2 regions of the Herbaspirillum sp. 1173 genome follow, and region 2 is predicted to be linked to the other one. Evidence: riboswitches for the same ligand, from Rfam matches in the RefSeq annotation. Region 2 holds a riboswitch; the other holds the start of a gene.
The links. A riboswitch is a leader RNA that binds a small molecule or an ion and turns the genes downstream of it on or off. The one in region 2 is predicted to bind cobalamin.
Positions count from the first base shown of each region.

Region 1: it holds a riboswitch for cobalamin, as region 2 does, so the genes downstream of both, J2X56_RS05030 (CbtB domain-containing protein) here and J2X56_RS07295 (TonB-dependent receptor) in region 2, are expected to answer to the same signal.

Region 1 covers NZ_JAVDSP010000001.1:1,101,015-1,111,440, reverse strand. Annotated here, with positions in the region: gene J2X56_RS05040 (hypothetical protein) at 1-104, shown strand, start outside; gene J2X56_RS05035 (hypothetical protein) at 302-937, shown strand; cobalamin riboswitch at 1,006-1,236, shown strand; gene J2X56_RS05030 (CbtB domain-containing protein) at 1,376-1,591, shown strand; gene J2X56_RS05025 (CbtA family protein) at 1,602-2,354, shown strand; gene J2X56_RS05020 (ferredoxin) at 2,419-2,760, shown strand; gene J2X56_RS05015 (cobaltochelatase subunit CobN) at 2,753-6,883, shown strand; gene J2X56_RS05010 (putative cobaltochelatase) at 6,880-8,862, shown strand; gene J2X56_RS05005 (cobalt-precorrin-7 (C(5))-methyltransferase) at 8,876-9,601, shown strand; gene J2X56_RS05000 (precorrin-8X methylmutase) at 9,598-10,426, shown strand, end outside.
Region 2 covers NZ_JAVDSP010000001.1:1,627,827-1,638,252, forward strand. Annotated here, with positions in the region: gene J2X56_RS07250 (hypothetical protein) at 1-360, opposite strand, end outside; gene J2X56_RS07255 (DUF3460 family protein) at 432-635, shown strand; gene J2X56_RS07260 (ScpA family protein) at 645-1,541, shown strand; gene panC (pantoate--beta-alanine ligase) at 1,631-2,470, shown strand; gene J2X56_RS07270 (cobalamin-binding protein) at 2,474-3,361, shown strand; gene J2X56_RS07275 (outer membrane protein) at 3,408-4,037, opposite strand; gene J2X56_RS07280 (outer membrane protein) at 4,365-4,964, opposite strand; gene J2X56_RS07285 (ABC transporter ATP-binding protein) at 5,130-5,930, opposite strand; gene J2X56_RS07290 (iron ABC transporter permease) at 5,936-6,919, opposite strand; gene J2X56_RS07295 (TonB-dependent receptor) at 6,942-8,918, opposite strand; cobalamin riboswitch at 8,998-9,275, opposite strand; gene J2X56_RS07300 (protein phosphatase CheZ) at 9,775-10,426, shown strand, end outside.

The sequences.
Region 1 (10,426 bases), 530 kb from region 2:
CGGGCCGGGAAATCAACCAGATCGCGCTGTATGACGCCGAATCGGCGCAATGGCACTTCGTCGCCCTCGATTTTCTTGCCGAGATGGTCGCCGGGCCGCGCTGAGGCCGTCGCGAGCCGACATCGGCCTCTCGGTGTTGTCGCCGGGCGCACAACAGGGCGCACGCCGTCCATGGCAAGTGACTTGTTCCTGCTCATTGAGAGTTTTCTGATATCCATGGCATTGCCCTTCTGCAACCATGGTGGCCGGTTGTGTTTCTGCTGCAGCCGATCTGATCCGCCGTCTGTTGAAGGAGCTGTCAATGATTTGCTTCCTTGCCCATGCCTCTCTCTGGAAGAAGAGCGCGCTGCGCTGCCTGCCCTTGGTCCTGCTGTTCGTCTGTCTGGCGGCGCTGCCCGGTCCGCCTTCGCCGCCCGAAGAAGTGCTGGCCAGTTGCCTGGCCGTAGACCATTTTCCCCTCAGCCGGGTCAGCATCGATCCGGTCGCAGGGCGGGTCGAGGTGATGGAAAGCGGCCCGGCATCTCCCTACAGCCTGTATCTGCCTGATGGCGACAATCGCCAGTGGCGCATCGGTTATGCCAGCGGCAAGCCACCCGGACGTGACTATCTGTTCGTCAATTCCCATCGCGGCTACCTTGACCGCGCCATCGGCCTGTCACCGGAGCGTGCCCCCCGGCTGTCCCGCCCGCAAAAGGCCTCGTTTGCCGTGCTGGGCTTCCTGGGGGAACGCTACCTGTGCCTGATGGAAGTGCACGGGCACGGTCCCCGGTCCGGCCAGCGCTCGGTGTACGTGGCGCGCATTCCCACCCGCATGGGGGCGGAAATGAGCCTGTATTACAAGCTGGCGGCTTCGCCTGCCTTGCCGCAACTGCCGGCTGCTTCCTCCAGTGCTTCCCCCTCATCCTCCCCACCGCTCCAGCCCGCCTTGCCCCGCTGAAGTTGCCGCCAGCCCCGTACAGGCTGACAATGCAGGTTGCCCAAGCCCGCCCCCGCCTTTATACTTCGCCCCTTAGCATTGCTTCTGGTATTCCGTGCGCAGCCGCGCCCGGGATTGAAACGGGAAGCCGGTGCGGCCGGTGCCACAGCATCGGGCCAAAGCCGGCGCTGCCCCCGCAACGGTAAGCGAGGAAGGACACGCACTACGCCACTGTGCCCCGCGCATGGGAAGGCGCCTGTCCCGAAGCCCCAGGCTTCCCCTCGCCAGCCCGGAGACCGGCCCGAGGCAAGTTCTTGAATGCATCGCGGAGGGCGATCATGCGGAAAGCTTCCATCATTTCCCGCTGGTGTGAACCGGTGCCGTCAGCCGACGGCGGGATTGTGCTTGGGCGCTCGCCGTGTGGCTTCCTTCGTTTCATCCACCTGCCAAGGAAAGCGCATGTCCACTCCCTCCGGTCTCGACGCCCGTCACACCGCTGATTCTTCCTCTTCCAGCCGCTCCGGCAGCCAGGTCTGGCGCGACCGCATCGCGCCCTCGCTGCTGGCCTTCGCGCTGGGCGTGGCGCTGATCTACGGCGCCGGCTTCGCCTCCAAGGTCGAGCTGCACAATGCTGCCCACGATGGCCGCCACTCGGCCGGTTTCCCCTGCCACTGAGGAGCGGACGATGAACTGGACCGTATTCCGGCGCATGGCGTCGGCTGTGGTGGTGGCAGGTGCCTTGTCGGGCGTGCTGCTGTCGGGCGTGCAGCAATTCCAGGTCGAAAAGATCATCCTCAAGGCCGAGGAATATGAAAAGGCCGGCGAATCGGCGGCCCCCGCGGCCGATGACCACGTCCACGAACCCGCCGCCCAGGCGGCTGCGCACGAGCACTCGCATGCGAACGCACATGAGCACGAACACGCGCATGACGCCAATGCCTGGGAGCCGGCTGACGGCGCCGAGCGCACCGGCTACACCGTGCTGGCCAACGTCAGCATGGCGGTCGGTTTCGCCTTGCTGCTGGTGGCGGCCTTTGCCCTGAGCGGACGCCAGATCAGCTGGCGCAGCGGCCTGCTGTGGGGCCTGGCCGGTTATGGCGTGTTCTTCGTCGCGCCCTCGCTGGGCTTGCCGCCGGAAGTCCCCGGTACCCTGGCCGCACCGCTGCAGGCGCGCCAGCTCTGGTGGGTGATGACCGCCGCCATGACGGCGGCCAGCCTGGGCCTGTTCGTCTTCACCCGTGGCTGGCCGTGGAAGCTGGTCGGCGTCATGCTCCTGGTGGTTCCGCATTTCATCGGTGCACCGCAGCCGGAAGTGCATGGCAGCGTGGCACCCGAAGAGCTGGCACAAGCCTTCATCCGCGCCACGGCGGCGGCCAATGCCGTGTTCTGGCTGGCGCTGGGCGGGCTGACCGGTTTCTTCTATCGCCGCTTCGGCTGATGGGCCGGCCCTGACGGGCCCCTGTCCGGCGTTGCTGCGCCGGGGAAAGTAAAGCATCAAAGCCATGAGAACTCATCATCGTCACGTGCTCATGTGCGTGGGTCCGCGTTGTACCGAAAACGGCGTGCTGGCCGAAGCCATGTTCGGCGTGCTGGGCGAGCAGATTGACGCCCGCCCCGAGCTGCGCGTCAAGCGTACCCGTACCCACTGCATGGTGGCCTGCAAGGCGCAGGCCCCGGTGGTGGTGGTCTATCCCGAGGGCGTGTGGTATCGCTGCGAGGATGCCGCCGCCATCGAGCGCGTGGTGGTGGAGCACCTGGAAGGCGGGCGCGAAGTGAGCGACCTCATCTTCCATCGCCTTGGCACCGGTGACGTGATGCCGGAAGCGGAGGCCTCCGATGCATGATCCCGTGGCTCGAATCGTCCTGCTGACGCACGCCCCGACCGACCTGGCGCTGCTGGCTGCTGCACGCGCGCAGTTGCCGGCGGAATTCCCCGCCGTAGCGGGCTACGACCTGCAAGCCCTGCAATCTGGCACCGACGAGCAGGGCCAGCCGCTGCGCACGCTGGCGACCCTGCTGCGCACGGAGCTGGCCAGCGCCCAGGTGATCGTGCTGCGCGTCCTCGGACGGCTGGGTGCAGTAGCCGGTTTTCCTGAATTGCTGCGCGCTGCGCGCGCCGAAGGGCGGCACTTGATCGTGCTGTCCGGCACCGGCGAGCCCGATGCCGAACTGGCTGCGGCGTCCACTGCTGCGCCCGATGTGCAACAGCAGGCGCTGGCGTATTTCAACGGCGGCGGCAGCGTCAACCTGGCGCAGTTGCTGCGCTGTCTGTCGGACCGCCTGCTGCTGAGCGGCTACGGCTACGAACCCGCGCAAGCCTTGCCCGAACACGGCCTTTATCATCCCGACCTCGAACAGGACGCCCGCCTCGACGACTGGCTGGCCCTGCGCGCTCAGGCCCCGGCGGGCAAGCCGGCGGTGGGCATCATCTTCTACCGGGCGCATTGGCTCTCGGGCAATACCGCCTTCATCGATGCGCTGGTGGCAGCAGTGGAGGCGCGCGGCATGGATGTGCTGCCAGTCTTCACGTCTTCGCTGCGGGTGTCGGCCGGCAGTGGGGCGGCACTGCCGCCTGCGTTGGCGTATTTCGCCGAGGGCCGGGTCGATCTCATCATCAACACCACCAGCTTCGCCATGGGCGAGATTACGGCAGGCGGCATCACGCCGGCGGGCTGGTCGGTCTCGGTGCTGGAACAGTTGAACCGCCCGGTGCTGCAGGCCATCACCAGCGGCATGACGCAGGACCAGTGGCAGCATTCCACGCGCGGCATGAATCCGCTGGATGCGGCCATGAACGTGGTCCTGCCCGAATTCGACGGCCGCATCATCGGGGTGCCGCTGTCCTTCAAGCACACCAGTGAAGCGGGCGTGGTGCAGTACCAGGCCCTGCCGGACCGCGTGCGCCGCCTCGCCGGACTGGCGCAGCGGCTGGTGCGCCTGCGCTGCACGCCCAATGCAGAAAAACGCATCGCCTTCATCTTCACCAATTCCAGCAGCAAGGCCGCGCAGATCGGCAATGCCGTGGGGCTGGATGCGCCCGAGTCGCTCATGGCCGTGCTGCGCGCGCTGGCAGCAGATGGCTATGCCATCGGCGATCTGCCCGACACCGGTACGGCCCTGATCCACGAACTGGTGGACCGCTGCTCCTACGACGACATCCTGCTCTCCGAAGACCAGCTGCGCCGCGCTGCCGCGCGCATTCCGGCGGCGCGCTATGCGCAATGGTTCGCCGCCTTGCCCGCCGTCTTGCAGGCCAGGATGCAGCGCCAATGGGGCGCCGCGCCCGGCGAGGCTTACGTGCACGACCAGCATCTGGTGATCGCCGGCCTCGATCTGGGCAATGCCTTCGTGGCCCTGCAACCGCCGCGCGGCTACGGCATGGACCCGGACGCCATCTACCACCAGCCCGACCTGCCGCCCACGCATCACTACTACGCGCTGTACCGCTGGCTGGATGAAGAATGGGGCGCGGATGCCATCGTCCACGTCGGCAAGCACGGCACCCTGGAGTGGTTGCCGGGCAAGGGCGTGGGCCTGTCTGAAGAATGCTTCCCGGATGCCTTGCTGGGCGATGTGCCGCTGTTCTATCCCTTCATCATCAACGATCCCGGCGAAGGTTCGCAGGCCAAGCGCCGCGCCCATGCCGTGGTGGTGGACCACCTGACGCCGCCCATGACCACCGCCGACAGCTACGGCGCGCTGGCCCAGCTCACGCAGCTGGTGGACGAGTATTACCAGGTCGAGGTGCTCGATCCGGCCAAGCTGCCACTGCTGCAGCAGCAGATCTGGGAGCTGGTACGGCAGACCAATCTGGATACGGACCTGCAGTACAAGCTGCTGCATCATGACCACGATCATGACCATGAGCACGGGCACGACCATGGGCATCACCATCATCACGGACATCATCATCACGATGACCCTCACCATCACCATCATCACGACCATGACCATGCGCACGACGACGCGCTGCCGCACGCGCTGAGCGAGCTGGATGGTGCCGGTGTGGCGCACCTGATCGAGGACCTCGACGGCTACCTGTGCGAACTGGGCGCTGCCCAGATCCGCGACGGCCTGCACATCCTCGGCCGCATGCCCGATGCGCAGCAACTGCCGGACATGCTGGTGGCCCTGACGCGTCTGCCCAACCAGGACCTGCCGGGCCTGCAGGAAGAAGTGGCGCGTCTCTTCGGCCTGTCGCTGGACATGCTGCTGGAACACAAGGGCCGCCGCCTCAACATCGACGATGCGCTGTCCCGCACGGCCGGACGCGCCATCGTCACCCGCGCCGATGCGCTGGAAGCCATCGATGCGCTGTGCCTGTCGCTGCTGCAGGCCCTGCAGCAGCACAATTTCGCGGTGCAGGCCATCGAGCCAGTCATCCAGGCCATGTTCGCCCCGCTGTTCAGTGCCCCCGCCGAAGAAAAGCCGCGCCTGCAACCGACCCAGCAAAAAAGCACAGGCAGCGTTCTGGGTGGCATGCGCGCCATGGCGCGACCGGCCGCACCGCTCAAGCGCGCAGTACCGGCCGCTGCCATCAAGGCTACCGACACCAGCGCCGTACGCCGCATCCTGGCCTTCGCCTGCGAGCAGCTGGTGCCGCGCCTGCAGCGTACCGAGGAGGAAATCAGCAACCAGCTCAACGGCCTGCGCGGTGGCTACATTCCAGCCGGACCCAGCGGATCGCCCACACGCGGCATGGCCCACATCTTGCCGACCGGACGCAATTTCTACTCGGTCGATCCGCGCAGCGTGCCCTCGCAATCGGCCTGGCGCGTGGGCCAGCAACTGGCGCGCGAAGTGCTGGAGCGCCATCACCGCGAGAGCGGCGACTATCCCGAGAGCGTGGCCATCAGCATCTGGGGCACCAGCGCCATGCGTACCCATGGCGACGATGTGGCGCAGATCCTTTCATTGATGGGCGCGCAGCCGGTGTGGCGCGAAGGCAACCGGCAGGTGGCCGGGGTCGAACTGATTCCGCTGGAGCAACTGCAGCGTCCGCGCATCGACGTGACCACGCGCATCAGCGGCTTCTTCCGCGATGCTTTCCCGCAGCTGATCGAACTGATCGACGATGCCGTGCAACTGGCCATCGCCGCCGACGAGCCGGAACACCTGAACTTCGTGCGCAAGCACTACCTGCGCGATCTGCAGCAAGCCATGCAGGGCGGACTGGGCCAGGCCGAGGCGGCGGCGCAGGCGTCCTATCGCGTCTTCGGGGCCAAGCCCGGCAGCTACGGCGCAGGCATCCTGCCGCTGATCCAGGAGAAGAACTGGCAGGACCAGGCCGATTTCGCCGAGGCCTACATCAACTGGGGCGGCTATGCCTACGGCCGCAAGGTGCAGGGCGCGGACCAGCGCGAGGCCTTCCGCCAGCGTCTCTCGGGTGTGCAGGTCGCCTTGCACAACCAGGACAACCGCGAACACGACATCTTCGACAGCGACGACTACCTGCAATATCACGGCGGCATGATCGCCACCATCCGCGCCTTGTCCGGCCAGCAGCCGCGCCATTATTTTGGCGACAGCCACGACCCGCAGCGCGCCGCCGTGCGCGACCTGAAGGAAGAAACCCTGCGCGTCTTCCGCGCCCGCGTGGTCAATCCCAAGTGGCTGGCCAGCATCCGCCGCCATGGCTACAAGGGAGGCCTCGAGTTGACGGCCACCGTTGATTACCTGTTCGGCTACGATGCCACCGCCCAAGTGATGGAGGACTGGATGTACCAGCAACTGGCCGAAACCTATGGTTTCGATCCGGCCATGCGCGAGTTCCTGGAGCAGGCCAATCCCTGGGCCCAGAACGCCATCGCCGAGCGTCTGCTGGAAGCCGCCAGCCGTGGCATGTGGCAGACACCTGCAGTACAGACCATCGAACAGTTGCGCTCACTGTACCTGCACAGTGAAGCCCTGCTGGAAGCACGCGGTGAAACCGTGCGCGGCAGCGAACACACCAAGGACATGCAATGACGGCGTTCAATGCCTATCCCTTCGCGGCCATCGTCGGCCAGCCCCTGCTGAAGCAGGCGCTGCTGCTGTGCGCGGTCGATCCCGGCATTGGTGGCGTGCTCGTGCGCGGCGACAAGGGCACGGCCAAGAGCACTGCTGCCCGTGGGCTGACCCAGGTGCTGCCGCCGATCACCCTGAGCGAGGGCTGCGCTTTCCGTTGCGCGCCGGGCCAGCCGGCCAGTGCCTGTACAGTTTGCAATACAGACCCGGTACAGCGCCAGGACACCGTACCCTTCGTGACCTTGCCACTTGGCGCCACCGAAGACCGTGTGCTCGGTTCGCTCGACCTGCAGCAGGCGCTCCAAGGTGGCCAGCGCGCGTTCCAGCCCGGCCTGCTGGCTGCGGCCCATCGCGGCATCCTCTACATCGATGAAGTCAATTTGCTGGCCGACCACCTGGTCGATGTGCTGCTGGATGTGGCCGCCATGGGCGTCAATTCAGTGCAGCGCGAGGGCATCTCGATCAGCCATCCGGCGCGCTTCACGCTGATCGGCACCATGAACCTGGAAGAGGGCGATCTGCGGCCGCAATTGCTGGACCGCTTCGGCCTCATGGTGGAAGTGAGCGCACCGACCGACAAGACCGTGCGCGCCGAGGTGGTACGTCGCCGCATTGCCTTCGAGACTGATCCTGGCGCCTTTGCGCAGCGCTGGCAGCCGCAGCAGGACGCCTTGCTTGCGCAGGTGGCCGAGGCCCAGCGCCTGCTGCCAGCAGTGGTGCTGGACGATGCCATGCTGGAGCTGATCAGCCATCTCTGCTGCGAGTTCGAAGTGGCGAGCCTGCGGGCCGACATCGTCATGCACAAGACCGCGCGCGCCATCGCCGCCCTGCAGGCCCGCACGCGGGTCACACCGGACGATGTACGCGAAGCCGCCTTGCTGGTGCTGCCGCATCGCCGCCGCCGCAAGCCCTTCGAGCAAACCGGCATGGACGAGGACAAGCTGGATGACCTGGTCGATCAGGCGCGCCAGCCCGAGCCGACGCCGCCGCAAGCTGAACATGGCGATAACCGGGGCGAAGATGCGGAAGAGACGCCTCCCTCCGATGAGCCGCAGCAGGAACAGGAGCAGGAAGGCGAGGGCGGGCAACAGACCTTCGCCGTTGCTGCAGCGGGTACGGCCCGCAGAATCAGCGTGGCTGCGACGCCGCAATCGGCCGCCAATGCAGCCAGCGGCCGCCGCAGTACCGTGGCTGATGCCAACCGGGGCAGCGCCGTACGCGCCGTGCCCGATGCGAATCCGGACCGCCTGGCCATCGGTGCCACCCTGCGCAGTGCCGCCGTGCGCGGCGCACTGGCGGGCGAGACGGACGGGCCACTCACCGTCACCCGCGACGACCTGCATCGCCAGGTCCGCAGCGGGCGCGGTGCCAACCTGATCGTCTTCGTGGTCGATGCGTCCGGCTCCATGGCCGCACAGCGGCGCATGGAAGCGGTCAAGGGCGCGGTGCTTGCGCTGCTGACCGATGCTTATCAGCGCCGCGATCAACTGGCCGTGATCGCCTTCCGTGGCGAGCAGGCGCAATTGCTGCTGGCCCCGACCCGTAGCGCCGATCTGGCCGAGCAGGGCTTGCGCGAACTGCCTACTGGTGGCCGCACGCCATTGCCGCATGCGCTGCAACTGGCGGCACAAGTGCTGCAGCAAGCCGCCCACCACGGCGCGCAGGAAGCCCCCCCGCTGCTGGTGATCCTCTCCGACGGCAAGGCCAACGTCAGCCTGCCCGGCAGCAGCGGCGACCCCTGGACCGAAACCCTGCAAGCCGCACAGACGCTGGCCGCGCAGGGCGTACCGGCCCTGGTGCTGGACACCGAAGCCGGCTACCTGCGCCTGGGCCGTGCGGCCCAGCTGGCCGAGGCGCTGGGTGCGCCTTGCCTGACCCTCGAACAATTGACCGGCGACGCCCTGGCGTTGACCGTGCGCGCGCAACTGGGCGCGCGCTGAACAAGGAAAACACATGATCATCTGCATCGGTGCCGGACCCGGCGACCATTCCTACCTGACGATGCGCGGCGCGGAACTGATCCGCAATGCCGACGTGGTGGCCGGCTTCAATGCCGTGGTCGATGTGGTCAAGGACCTCATCCCCGCCAGCGCCCAGGTCGTGCTGATGGGCTACCGCGACCAGGTCGCCAAGCTCGACGAAGTCGCCGCCCTGCATCACGCGGGCAAGCGCTGCGTGGTGGTCTTCATGGGCGATATCCACTTCAGCGGCTTCCAGTACCTGGAGCGCGTGGAGCGTGCTTGCGGCCATCGCGTGGAGACCTTGCCGGGCATTTCCTCGGCGCAGATCCTCGCTTCCAGGGCGCGGGTGTGCTTTGATGAAACGACCTTCATCACCTTCCACCGGCGCGGCGACCTGGAGCCCTTCAAGCGCCACCTGGTGAACGTATTGAACGATGGACGCAATGCCATCGTCATCCCTTGTCCGTGGGATGCGGCGCGCTCCTTCATGCCGCGTCATATTGCGACTTATCTGCTGCAACAGGGCGTCAATCCCGAACATCCCACGGAAGTCTGGGAAAACCTGACCCGGGGCGATGCCGAGTGGCACGGCAAGCTCGCCGATTGTGCCGACAAGGAATTCAGCGACATGAGCATCATGCTCATCCGCACCTTGACGCCCATGGACAGCCAGATCGAACCGCCGCCGGAAAAGGTGGCAGCGGGAGCCCCGGCATGATTACCACGCGCCAATCGGCCGTCGTGATCGCCGGCCACGGCAGCCGCGATCCCGATGCCCTGCGGGAATTCGAGGCACTGGTCGCGCTGGTGCGGGATCGTGCCGAGGGCCGCATCGTGCGCCATGGCTATCTGGAATTTGCGGCCCCCACAATCTCGGAAGCGGCCGCCGCCTGCGTGGCCGACGGCGCCACCGAAGTGGCGGTGGTGCCCGGCGTGCTGCTGGGCGCACGCCACGCCAAGAACGACATGCCGGCCGAACTGCTGGCCCTGGCCCGCGATTATCCGCAGGTCGATTTCCATTTCGGCGCGCCCATGGACCTGCACCCGCTGCTGCTGCAACTGGTGCAGCAGCGCGTGGTGGAAGCCGAAGCCGGTTCGGAAGAAATCATCCATCGCCAGGATGCCTGCCTGGTGCTGGTCGGCCGTGGTACCACCGATCCGGACGCCAATGGCGAGATCGCCAAGCTGGCGCGCATGGTGCAGGAAGGCATGGGCTTTGGCGGCGTCAAGGTTTGCTTCTCGGGCACGGCCACGCCGCTGGTGCGGGACGGCTTGTCCCAGGCCGCTGGCGAAGGCTGGCAGCGTCTGGTGGTGTTGCCGTTCTTCCTGTTCGATGGCGTGCTGGTCAAGCGTATCTACGCTGCTGCCGATGAACTGGCACAGCGCGAGCGAGGCGTGGAAGTGCTCAAGGCCGCCTATCTGGGCGTGCATGCGCACGTGGCCGATGTGATGCTGGAACGCGCGCGTGATGCCGCTGAAGGCCGTGCCGCCATGAACTGCACGCTCTGCAAGTACCGGGTGCAGATCGTCGGCTTCGAGCAGC
Region 2 (10,426 bases):
CCGGATCTGCTCGGTGCTCATGCCGGGACGAATGGTGTCGAAATGATCCTGCGTCAGCACCTGCGTGTAGTCGATCAGCGTACCGGAGGCCCCGATACGGAACATCCAGGTCCGGATGCCTTCCGGTCCCTTGGGGTATTCCAGGGTCCTGGCCCCGCCCCCGTCTTCCCAGACGGTATCGGGCTGGCCCATTACGCCGCGCACGTCGGCTTCGCTGGAAACACCCTTTTGCAGCTTGTCCAAACCGAACTCCTCGATGGGATTGCCATTGCGGTCGCAGCCAAACATGGCCAGAGCGACAAGCAAAGCGCCGAAATGACCGGCGTGGCGACGCAGGCGGGTGAAGATGGGTTCACGCATAGGTAATTGATTATCCCTGATGAAGACAAGGTAAAATACGGCTTCTGTGTAACATTTGGCCTGAAAATATCATGCTCTTCGGAAAAAAGACCACCTACGTATCTGAAATCACCCAGTTCATCGACGAACTGAAGACGAAGAACCCGAAGCTGGAAGAGTCCCAACGCGCCGGCCGCGCCCTGCTGTGGGACAAGGAACCGCTGGACCTGGACAAGTCCGCCCGTGACAAGGCTTCGCGCGTGGCCCAGCAGCCCTACGTCTACCAGAGCCACTAAGCTGTTCGCATGACGGTTCAAGCAGGTGGCACCGATCCCGCCGGCCAGCCCGGCGCGGAACCCAGCGCCGACGCCATCGACATCACCCCCGCAGGCCAGCAGGACACCACGCCCGACGTGATCGACGGCGTGGCATTGGCACGCCTGTACGGAGAACCGCTGTTCCAGCTGCCCAATGACCTCTACATCCCGCCGGATGCGCTGGAAGTCTTCCTGGAAGCCTTCCAGGGTCCGCTGGACCTGCTGCTGTACCTGATTCGCAAGCAGAACTTCAACATCCTCGACATTCCGCTGGCGCAAGTCACCGCGCAATACCTGGAATACGTCGAGCAGATCCGCAAGCAGAACCTGGAACTGGCCGCCGAGTACCTGCTGATGGCCGCCATGCTCATCGAGATCAAGTCGCGCATGCTGCTGCCGGCCAAGAAGGCCGAGCCCGGCGAGGAGCCGGAAGATCCGCGCGCCGAGCTGGTGCGCCGCCTGCTGGAATATGAACAGATCAAGCTGGCCGCCCAGGAGCTGGACCAGCTGCCGCAAGTCGGCCGCGACTACGTGCGCACCCAGGTCCACATCGAGCAGACCGTGGTCACGCGCTGGCCCGAGGTCGACATCGACGACCTCAAGGCGGTCTGGGCCGATATCCTCAAGCGCGCCAAGCTGACCCAGCATCACCACATCAGCCGCGAAGAACTGTCGGTGCGCGAGCACATGACGGGCATCTTGCGGCGTTTGCAGTCGGCGCGTTTCGTCGAGTTCTCGGACCTCTTCGATCCCTCGCGCGGGGTACCGGTGGTGGTGGTCAACTTTATCGCCCTGCTCGAACTGGCCAAGGAAACGCTCATCGAAATCACCCAGGCCGAAGCCTTCGCGCCCATCTATGTCAGACTGTCGTACTCGCCCAGCTGAGCGGGCGCAGCCGACCGGCAACCGGGGCCGGGCTGCGCAGGCTTGAGCGACAAGCCACGCGACGGTCCGCCCGCAACCAGAGAATCCGCATGAAAATCATTTCCTCCATCGAAGAACTCCGCGACCACCTGCGCGGCCAGTTGCGCACCGCCTTCGTGGCGACCATGGGCAACCTGCACGAAGGCCATCTGTCCCTGATGCGCCTGGCGCGCACCCACGGCGACCCGGTGGTGGCCTCGATCTTCGTGAACCGCCTGCAGTTCGGCCCCAACGAGGACTTCGACAAATATCCCCGCACCTTCCAGGCCGACGTCGAGAAGCTCGAAAAGGAAGGCGTCTACGTCCTCTTCGCCCCCACCGAAAAGGATATGTACCCGGAACCGCAGGAATACCGCGTGCAGCCGCCCAATGACCTGGGCAACATCCTGGAAGGTGAATTCCGTCCCGGCTTCTTCACCGGGGTCTCCACCGTGGTGATGAAATTGTTTTCCTGCGTGCAGCCGCGCGTCGCCGTCTTCGGCAAGAAGGATTACCAGCAGTTGATGATCGTGCGCAACATGGCGCGCCAGTTCGCCCTGCCGACCGAAATCGTGGGCGCCGAAACCTATCGCGCCGAAGACGGCCTGGCCCTGTCCTCGCGCAACGGCTACCTGTCGGCCGAAGAACGCGCCGAAGCGCCGCTGCTCTACCAGGTGCTCAACGACGTGGCCAACGAAGTGCGCGGCGGCCAGCACAACGTCGCCCTGGTCGAGCAACTGGCCATGGAACGCCTGGCCGGCCGTGGCTGGAAGCCGGACTACGTGGCCGTACGCAAGCGCATCGACTTGCAGCCGCCTTCAGCAGCCGACATGGAACAAGGCGCGCCGCTGGTCGTGCTGTCTGCCGCCAAGCTGGGTGCCACGCGCCTGATCGACAACCTGGAAATCTGATCCATGCGTGTGCTGGCGGCCTGGCTGCTGTCCCTCACCGGATTGCTGGCGGCCGGCGCAGCCCACGCCAGCATCACCGTCCAGGATGACCTGGGCCAGAACGTCACCCTGCTACAGCCGGCGCGCCGCATCGTCAGCCTGGCCCCACATGTTACCGAACTGCTGTACGCGGCCGGCGCCGGCGAGCAGATCGTCGGCGCCAGCAATCACAGCGACTATCCCCCGCAAGCTGCCCGCCTGCCCAACCTGGGCGGCTACAACGCGCTCGACCTGGAGCGCATCGCCAGCCTCAAACCCGATCTGGTCGTGGCCTGGCACAGCGGCAACAAACCCCTGCAACTGGCGCGCCTGCGCAGCCTGGGCATTCCCGTCTTCGAGAGCCAGCCGGCCGATTTCGGCATGATCGCTACTTCGCTGGAACGACTGGGCCAGTTGGCCGGTACCGAGGCCACCGCCCAAGCGGCGGCGACTGCCTTCCGTGCGCGTTGGCAGCAGCTGGAAGCGCAATATCGCGGCCGTACGCCGGTGAGCGTGTTCTATCAGATCTGGAGCCAGCCTCTGATGACGCTCAACGGCCAGCACATGGTGTCGTCGGTGCTGCGCCTGTGCGGCGGACGCAATATCTTCGCCGACCTGCCGCAACTGGCGCCTACGGTCAGTGTGGAGTCGGTGCTGGCAGCAGATCCTCAAGTGATTCTCACGGCAGGCGATGCGCGCGACCAGCCGCTGGAGCGCTGGAAGGCCTTTCCCCGCCTGCGAGCCGTGCGCGACGGGCAGCTCCATACCGTCAATGCGGATTGGCTGAACCGCGCCGGGCCACGGGTGCTGGAGGCGGCGCAGGAAGTGTGCGGGAAGCTGGATCAGGCACGACAAGCAACAAGCGCTCAATAAAAACATCCCTCACGAGGAGGGATGTGCGGCTTCAGACTGAAGGTATTCAGAAGCGATATTTCAGGCCAGCGCTCAGGAGATTGGCATTGACTGAAACACCATCCTCCCAGGAACCGCCCACACGCTGCAGACGGGTGTAAGCGCCATTGATGCTGAAGCGGGAAGTCAGGTCATATTCGTAGCCGATCCCCAACTGGTAACCAATACCGGACTGCGCGTGGGAAGTGGATCTGCGGTACGCATAGGGCCCTTCCTCTGCGGCCTCCAGAGAGACCTGGGAATGCATCAGGCCTCCTTTCAGATACAGCCCGGGAATGAACGCGGTCAATTTGTAGATCGCAAGCAGGTCGAAACCATGGGTGTTGGCCGTCAGATGCCAGCGATAGGGGCCAGCGTTGCGTTCTTCTCGCTTGAAATCACCCAGATGGAAATATCCCGATTCCAGGGAAAAATTGGGAGTGAACTGATAGCCGACGGACAGCCGCACGGCACCAGCCCGGGCGCTTTCGTCATATTCGTCTCGTGACGGGCCGTCATTGCCGTCGTTGACGGCATAGCTGACCGAGCCGCCTTCCAGACCGACATAGATGCCGGTCGCCGGCCTGGACTCCTGCGCAAAGCCCACGGTCGACATAGCCAATGCCGCAGTGGCGGCGATTAAATGGATTACCTTCATCTGCATATCTCCCACGAAGTTGATCGAATCGTTGCGATCCCGGAGGCGTGTGCCGCTGCCCTCGGGAACGAGCTCCTGACGTAGCACGGAGGTGCTGTGCCAAGCCGGGCGCGATCATAGGAGTTGATGAGGAGAAGTCATCCGAATGCGAGAAAAATGAGTATTTTCCTCGATGAATAGCGAAGGTCCGCTCGAAATGGAATGAAGTGCAAGCGAAAAAACAAGTCGCTACAGGGGCTGGCATGGGTGCCTGTACGCTGCATGCGAACGAAAAAAAATCCCTCCACCAGGGAGGGATTTCAAGACCCGCAAAACTGCAGGTAAAGCTTAGAACTTGTACTTCACGCCAGCCGAGTACAGATTCATCTTGTTGTCGCTTTCGCCACCCAGCTTTTCGAAGCGGGTGTAGCCAACGTTGATGCCAACGTTCTTCGCCACGGCGAACTCATAGCCCAGGCCGTACAGGTAACCGGTACCGGTTTGCGAGAAGGAGCTCGTGCCGGACGGCTGGCTCAGTTCCAGGGAAACCTTGGAACGGGTCGCACCCGCCTTCAGGTACAGGCCTGGCACGAATTCGGTGAACTTGTAGATCACGGACAGATCGGCGCCCTTGACGTCAGCCTTGACGTTGTAACGCACGGTACCGGTGCGGTTGGTACCGTCTTGCTTGAAGTCGTCGGTGGCGAAGTAACCCAGTTCGATCGCGAAGTTCTTGTTGATCTGATAACCAACCAGGGCGCGCAGGGCACCGGTTTCGTTGGTTTCGGAGGTCTTCACGCCGTTGGTCGGGGTAGCGATGCTGCTGATGGTGGCGACGCCGCCTTCCAGGCCGATGTACACGCCGCTGTCAACGGTCTGCGCTGCCACCGAACCGGCGGCCATCATTGCTGCGATTGCTGCAACTGCTGCTGCGATATTCTTTTTCATTCCTGATATCCCTAAATAATTGTCAGTACTTCGTCAGGGTTTTCCCCGGCGGCAATTATATCGGGAGGCGAGAATTCGTAAATATTGGTAAAGAGTTTTCTGTTGATTTTTTGAGCTCTTTTGCTGAAAAACAACATATCAGCAGATGAGAATACGAAGCTTCTTTCAAACCCTGCGCTTCTCCTGCTCACCCTGGCTCGCCACGAAAACCACACCGTCCAGGCTTGCGACCGGGAAGAAGCGGCATCCATACGCCGCCTCCAGCGCTGCAGGCTGCAGGATGGCTTCCGCGGTGCCGCCGTGCGCGGTGCTGCCGTCGAGCAGCAGGATATGCGAGGCAAAGCGCCGCGCCAGATTGATATCGTGACAACTGGCTACCACGGCCCTGCCCTCCTGCGCCCATTCCTGCAGCAATTGCATTACCTGCAATTGGGCCGCGATATCCTGATGCGAGGTCGGCTCATCCAGCAGACAGAGCGCGGGAGCCTGCACCAGCAAGGTCGCCAGCGCCACGCGCTGGCGCTCCCCGCCGGACAGCCGCAACAGATCCTGTCCCGCCAAGCCGGACAGGCCGACCTGTTCGAGGGCGGACAAGGCCAGCGCGCTGTCCTTCTCCGGCGCGCCCCAGCCATCGCCATGGGCAAAGCGGCCCGCCATGACGGCATCCAGCACCTGCAGCGAAAACGCATCCTGTTGATGTTGCAACAGCAGGCCGCGCTGCAAGGCCAGTTGCGACGGCGAAAAGGACGACAGCGCCCTTCCCTGCAGCAGAACCTCGCCGGCATGCGCCGCCTGCAAGCCGGCCAGTACATGCAGCAGGCTGCTTTTGCCGACCCCGTTGCGCCCCAGCACGCACCAGAATTCACCCGCGCGCACCTGCCAGTCCAGCGCCTGCAGCAGGACACGCTCACCCGCGCACACCGCCAGCTGGCGGGTCTGCAGAACGGGCACTGAAGAATGCGTCATATTCGTCATGGGCGGCTCCGCGCCAGCAGCCACAGGAACATTGGCACGCCCACCAGTGCCGTGATCACTCCCACCGGCAGTTGCACCGGTGCGGCCACGGTACGCGCCAGCAAATCCGCCAGCGTCAGCATGGCCCCGCCGCCAAGGACACAGGCCGGCAGCAGCAGGCGCTGGTCATTGCCGACCAGCAGGCGCAAGCCATGCGGCACCACCAGTCCGACGAAGCCGATGGTCCCCGCCATCGCCACGGCACCGGCCGTGCAGGCCGCCGTTACACACAGAAGCATCACCCGCAGCCGCATCACCGGCACGCCCAGCAACTGCGCAAAGGCATCGCCGCGTGCCAGCAGATTGAGCGAGGGCGCATGACGCCAGCTCCACAGCAATGCCAGCAGCAACACCGGTGCCATCAAGGACAGCAGGCGCGCATCGTCGAGGTCGCCGATCAGCCAGAACACCATGCCGCGCAACTGCGCATCCGGCGCAATCGACAGCGCCAGCGAAATCAGCGCACCGAATCCCGCTGCCAGCATCACACCCGTCAGCAACAGGCGCTGGCTGGACAACAAGGGAGACACCGCCAGATGCCGCAGCGAGGGACGCACCAGCCCGAACAGCAGCAGCATCGCCAGCCCCGCGCCCAGCAAGGCGCCGGGTGCGGTGACGGCCTGTACCGGCCAGCCCAGCCGCAGGGCTGCCAGCATGGCCAGCAAGGCCCCGGCCGCCGAACCGCCCGACAAGCCCAATACATAGGGATCGGCCAGCGGATTGCGCAACAGTACCTGCATCAGCGCCCCCGACAGGGCCAGCGCGCCGCCCACGGCAAAGGCGGTCAGCGCGCGTGGCACGCGCAGCGACAGCAGCATCGCCAACTGGTCGGCGGAGGCCGAAGGACGCAAACAGCCAGTACTGCCGCACAGCACCGCCGCCGACAAGGCCAGCAGGGACAGCAGCAGCAAGGTGCACAGCACAGGCAGGTAACGTCGCATCGGGGCCAGGATCAGGTCAGCATCAGAAGTCGTAGCGGGCGGTGAATTTCAAGGCCCGTCCGTCCTCCGGATAGATGCCCGAGACCGCCCCGCCACTGCAGTCATACGCCTGCGAGTAATACTTGCGATCAGCCAGATTGGTCCCCGTGACGGCAAATTCCCAGGCGCTGACACGCACCGCATACCGCGCATCGAAGGTAGTGAACGAAGGCATGCGCGCGCAGGTGTTGGCGAAGTCGTTGCCCATGCGCTGGCGGTCCACCCAGCGTGCACCGACGTCGGCGCTTTGCTGTCCGGACTTCCAGTTCAGGCGGGTCGACAGGGTATTGGCCGGCACCAGCGCCAGTTGCTTGCCGCTGTTGTCGCCTTCCTCGAAACGCGCATTGATGTGCTGGTAGGTGGCACTCCAGCCCAGGGTCTCGGTCAGCTGCACACGGCCTTCCAGTTCCACACCCTGATGGCGGGTGGGGGCCAGGTTGCTGTTGGCCCCGAAGCCACCGTTGGCGGTCGGGTCATAATACAGCTCGTCGCGCACGCGATGGCGGAACCAGCGCAGCGTCACCTGGCGCGCCGTATGGCCCAGGGTCGCGCCCAGTTCCAGGTCATGCGAGACCTGCGGTTTCAGGACCGCGCCGCTGGGCAAGGCCGTGAAGCCGTTCTCGTCGGCAGTTGCCAGACGATAGCTCTGGCCGGTCTTGACGAAGCCGCGCAGCAGCGGCAGCGGCGCATAGCTGGCTTGCAGATCCCAGGCATTGACGGCGCTGGTGCGGCCATAGGCGCCGGAATCGCTCTGCTGGGTGAACTGCTCGCGGCGCACGCCGGCAGCGAGGCGGGCGTTGCGGTCAAACTCGATTTCATCGCGCAGGTACAGCGCCTTCGAATGCTGGGAGGCATCGCTGTTGCCATAGCTGGCATTGGTGGCCGAACTCCATTCGGCCAGGTCCACACCGGCAATGGCTTCGTTCTTCCACAGGCCGCTGTCGAGCACGTGACGCAGGCGCGGCGAGAACTGGGTGGTCCGGATGTTGGCTTGCGCGGTGGAGCCGCTGCTGACATAGGTGGAGCGCGAAATCTTCTCCCGATGCGACAGCTCGGCCGCCACGTCGAAGGCACCGAAGCGGCGCTCGAGGAAGGCCGTGATGCTGTCATTGTCGTAGGAGCCATGATCCAGCGGCTTGCTGGTCTGGCGCGCATTGGCGTCATATTGCGCCTGGCTCAGGCTGCCCGGCAGGCCGAAATCGGCGCGCGACAAGTTGGCGCGCAGGCCGAAGCGCCAGTCGCTGGCGAACCACTGCACCGTGGTACTGAAATTTTCCTGATTGGACTTGCTGTTGTCGCGCCAGTTGTCGGCATGCGACTTGGCATAGCTGGCGTCGATGGACATGTTGTCCCAGCCGCGCGAAACCGCTGCCCGGCCGGCGCGCTGACCGTTGCTGCCGACCTCGCCGATCACGGTTCCGCGCACGGTATTGGCCTGCGGGCGGCGCGTGATGATCTGGATGGTGCCGCCGGTAGCGCCGCTGCCATACAGCACGCTGCTGCCGCCGCGCACGATCTCGATGCGCTCGATGGTTTCGATGGGGATCGCCGACAGCAGCGGCGTGGCCAGTTCATTCTCGGAAATGCGCACGCCATCGACCAGCACCACCATGTTCTGGTCGCCATTGGTGCCGAAGCCGCGCAGGTCCAGCGGGAAGTCGCGCGGGCCGGACAGGCTCTGGCGCCCATAGACGCCGCCCAGCTTGCGGATGGCTTCGTTGGCGTTGTCGATGCCGGCTTCGCGGATCTGCTCGGCGGTGATGACGGTGGCAGCGACCGGCGGGAATGCCGGATCATTGGGGAAGCGCGAGGCCGAGACCACTACCGCCGACAGCGGCTGGCTGGTATCGGCGGCGTGGGTCGAGGCTGCGAAAGCCGAAAGAATCAGCGCACTGGCAGTGCGCAGGGCAATACGGGGGCGAGGACCGCCACAGCGGGCCTGGAAATAAGCGATATGCATGAAAAATCAGGTAAAGAATCTGTGCAGCCAGCCTCCCCGCGGGCCGCAATCAACGGAAAACCGCACCAATACTGGCTGTGCGGGCTCCTCCTGTTCTGGCCGGTCTCCGGACTGCAGGCATGACCATCGGCCTTCCCATGTGGCGAAGTGAACGTTCGCGCAAAAACACAGTGGCGTGGAAGAGGTCTCGCCGGCGAGACGCGACGCATCGTCACATCGTCGCCGGCACCTGGTTACCGTTGCGGGGGCAGTACACCTTGGCTGACCGCCCTGCTGGCTGCAGGCGGCCTGGCGCGTGTTTCCCGTTTAACTGCCGGCGAGGACACGCCGGCGGGCACCAAAACCGCGCCATTGTAGGCGTGCAGCGTACACGCCACAAGCCGCAGCACCCAGGTGATGTAAATCAGCACAAGCGGGACAGCCGCAATTGCTTTCAGGAAAAAGCCGGATAAAATCCATCCTCAGCAGTGATATATAGAAAAAATTCGATTTTTCTATCAAAAAACATTTGAATCGCGGTTCTTGCCAATTTTTTGTGGTGGGGCCGAAAAATTGAAACAAATGGGGGATTTCACTCGCTGTTTGGCCGATGAGATCACGCCAAGCGGTCCTATACTCGGCGCCATGGCATCGTCGACCGGCGGACCCTTGCGGGGTCGGCCGGCCTCACTGTCATCCTGAACGTTGTCGTGGTCTGCGGGCCTTCAGAGACTGCCTCTGGCTGCCGATATCTGTCTGATATCGGGGCGGTGGTAGTGGCTGTGCCTCCCGGAACGACGCATTAGATCCGCCTACGGGCAACTTTGCACAGCAGTGCGCCGACGAGCGCACACCTTTGTTGGGAGAATCAGTAATCATGAGCGACGACGTTGATCTGGAAGCATTGTTTGACGAAATTTCCTCGCAGACGCTACCGGGCATGACTGCCGAACCGGCTGCCGCCGCCCCCGCCGCCGCCGGCACCGAAGAAGCGGCTGCAGGCGAACAGGAGGACCAGAGCGACAAGCCCATGTACGAACGCCTGGGCGGCATCGTGCGCCTGCTGCACGACTCCATGCGCGAACTCGGCTACGACCGTTCGCTGACCGACGTGGCCGAGCAGATCGGCGACGCCCAGAGCCGTCTGGAACACATCGCCACCCTCACTGAGCAGGCCGCCAACAAGGTGCTCAATGCGCTGGACTCCGGCATGCCGGCCCAGGACCGCCTGCAGGAGCAAGCCAAGGACATCAACGCGCGCTGGACCAAGCTGTATGCCGGCCAGATGAACATCGAGGAATTCAAGGCACTGGCGGGCGACTCGCAGAAGTTCTCCAATTCGGTGATGGAATCGACCGAGGCGGAAAAGGCGCGCATGCTGGAAATCATGATGGCCCAGGACTTCCAGGACATCACCGGCCAGTTGATCAAGAAGATCGTGGCCATCACCGCTTCCGCCGAGCGCGAGCTGGCGCAACTGCTGCGCGACAATGCACCGCCGGAAGTCAAGGCGCAGATCGATGCCGAAA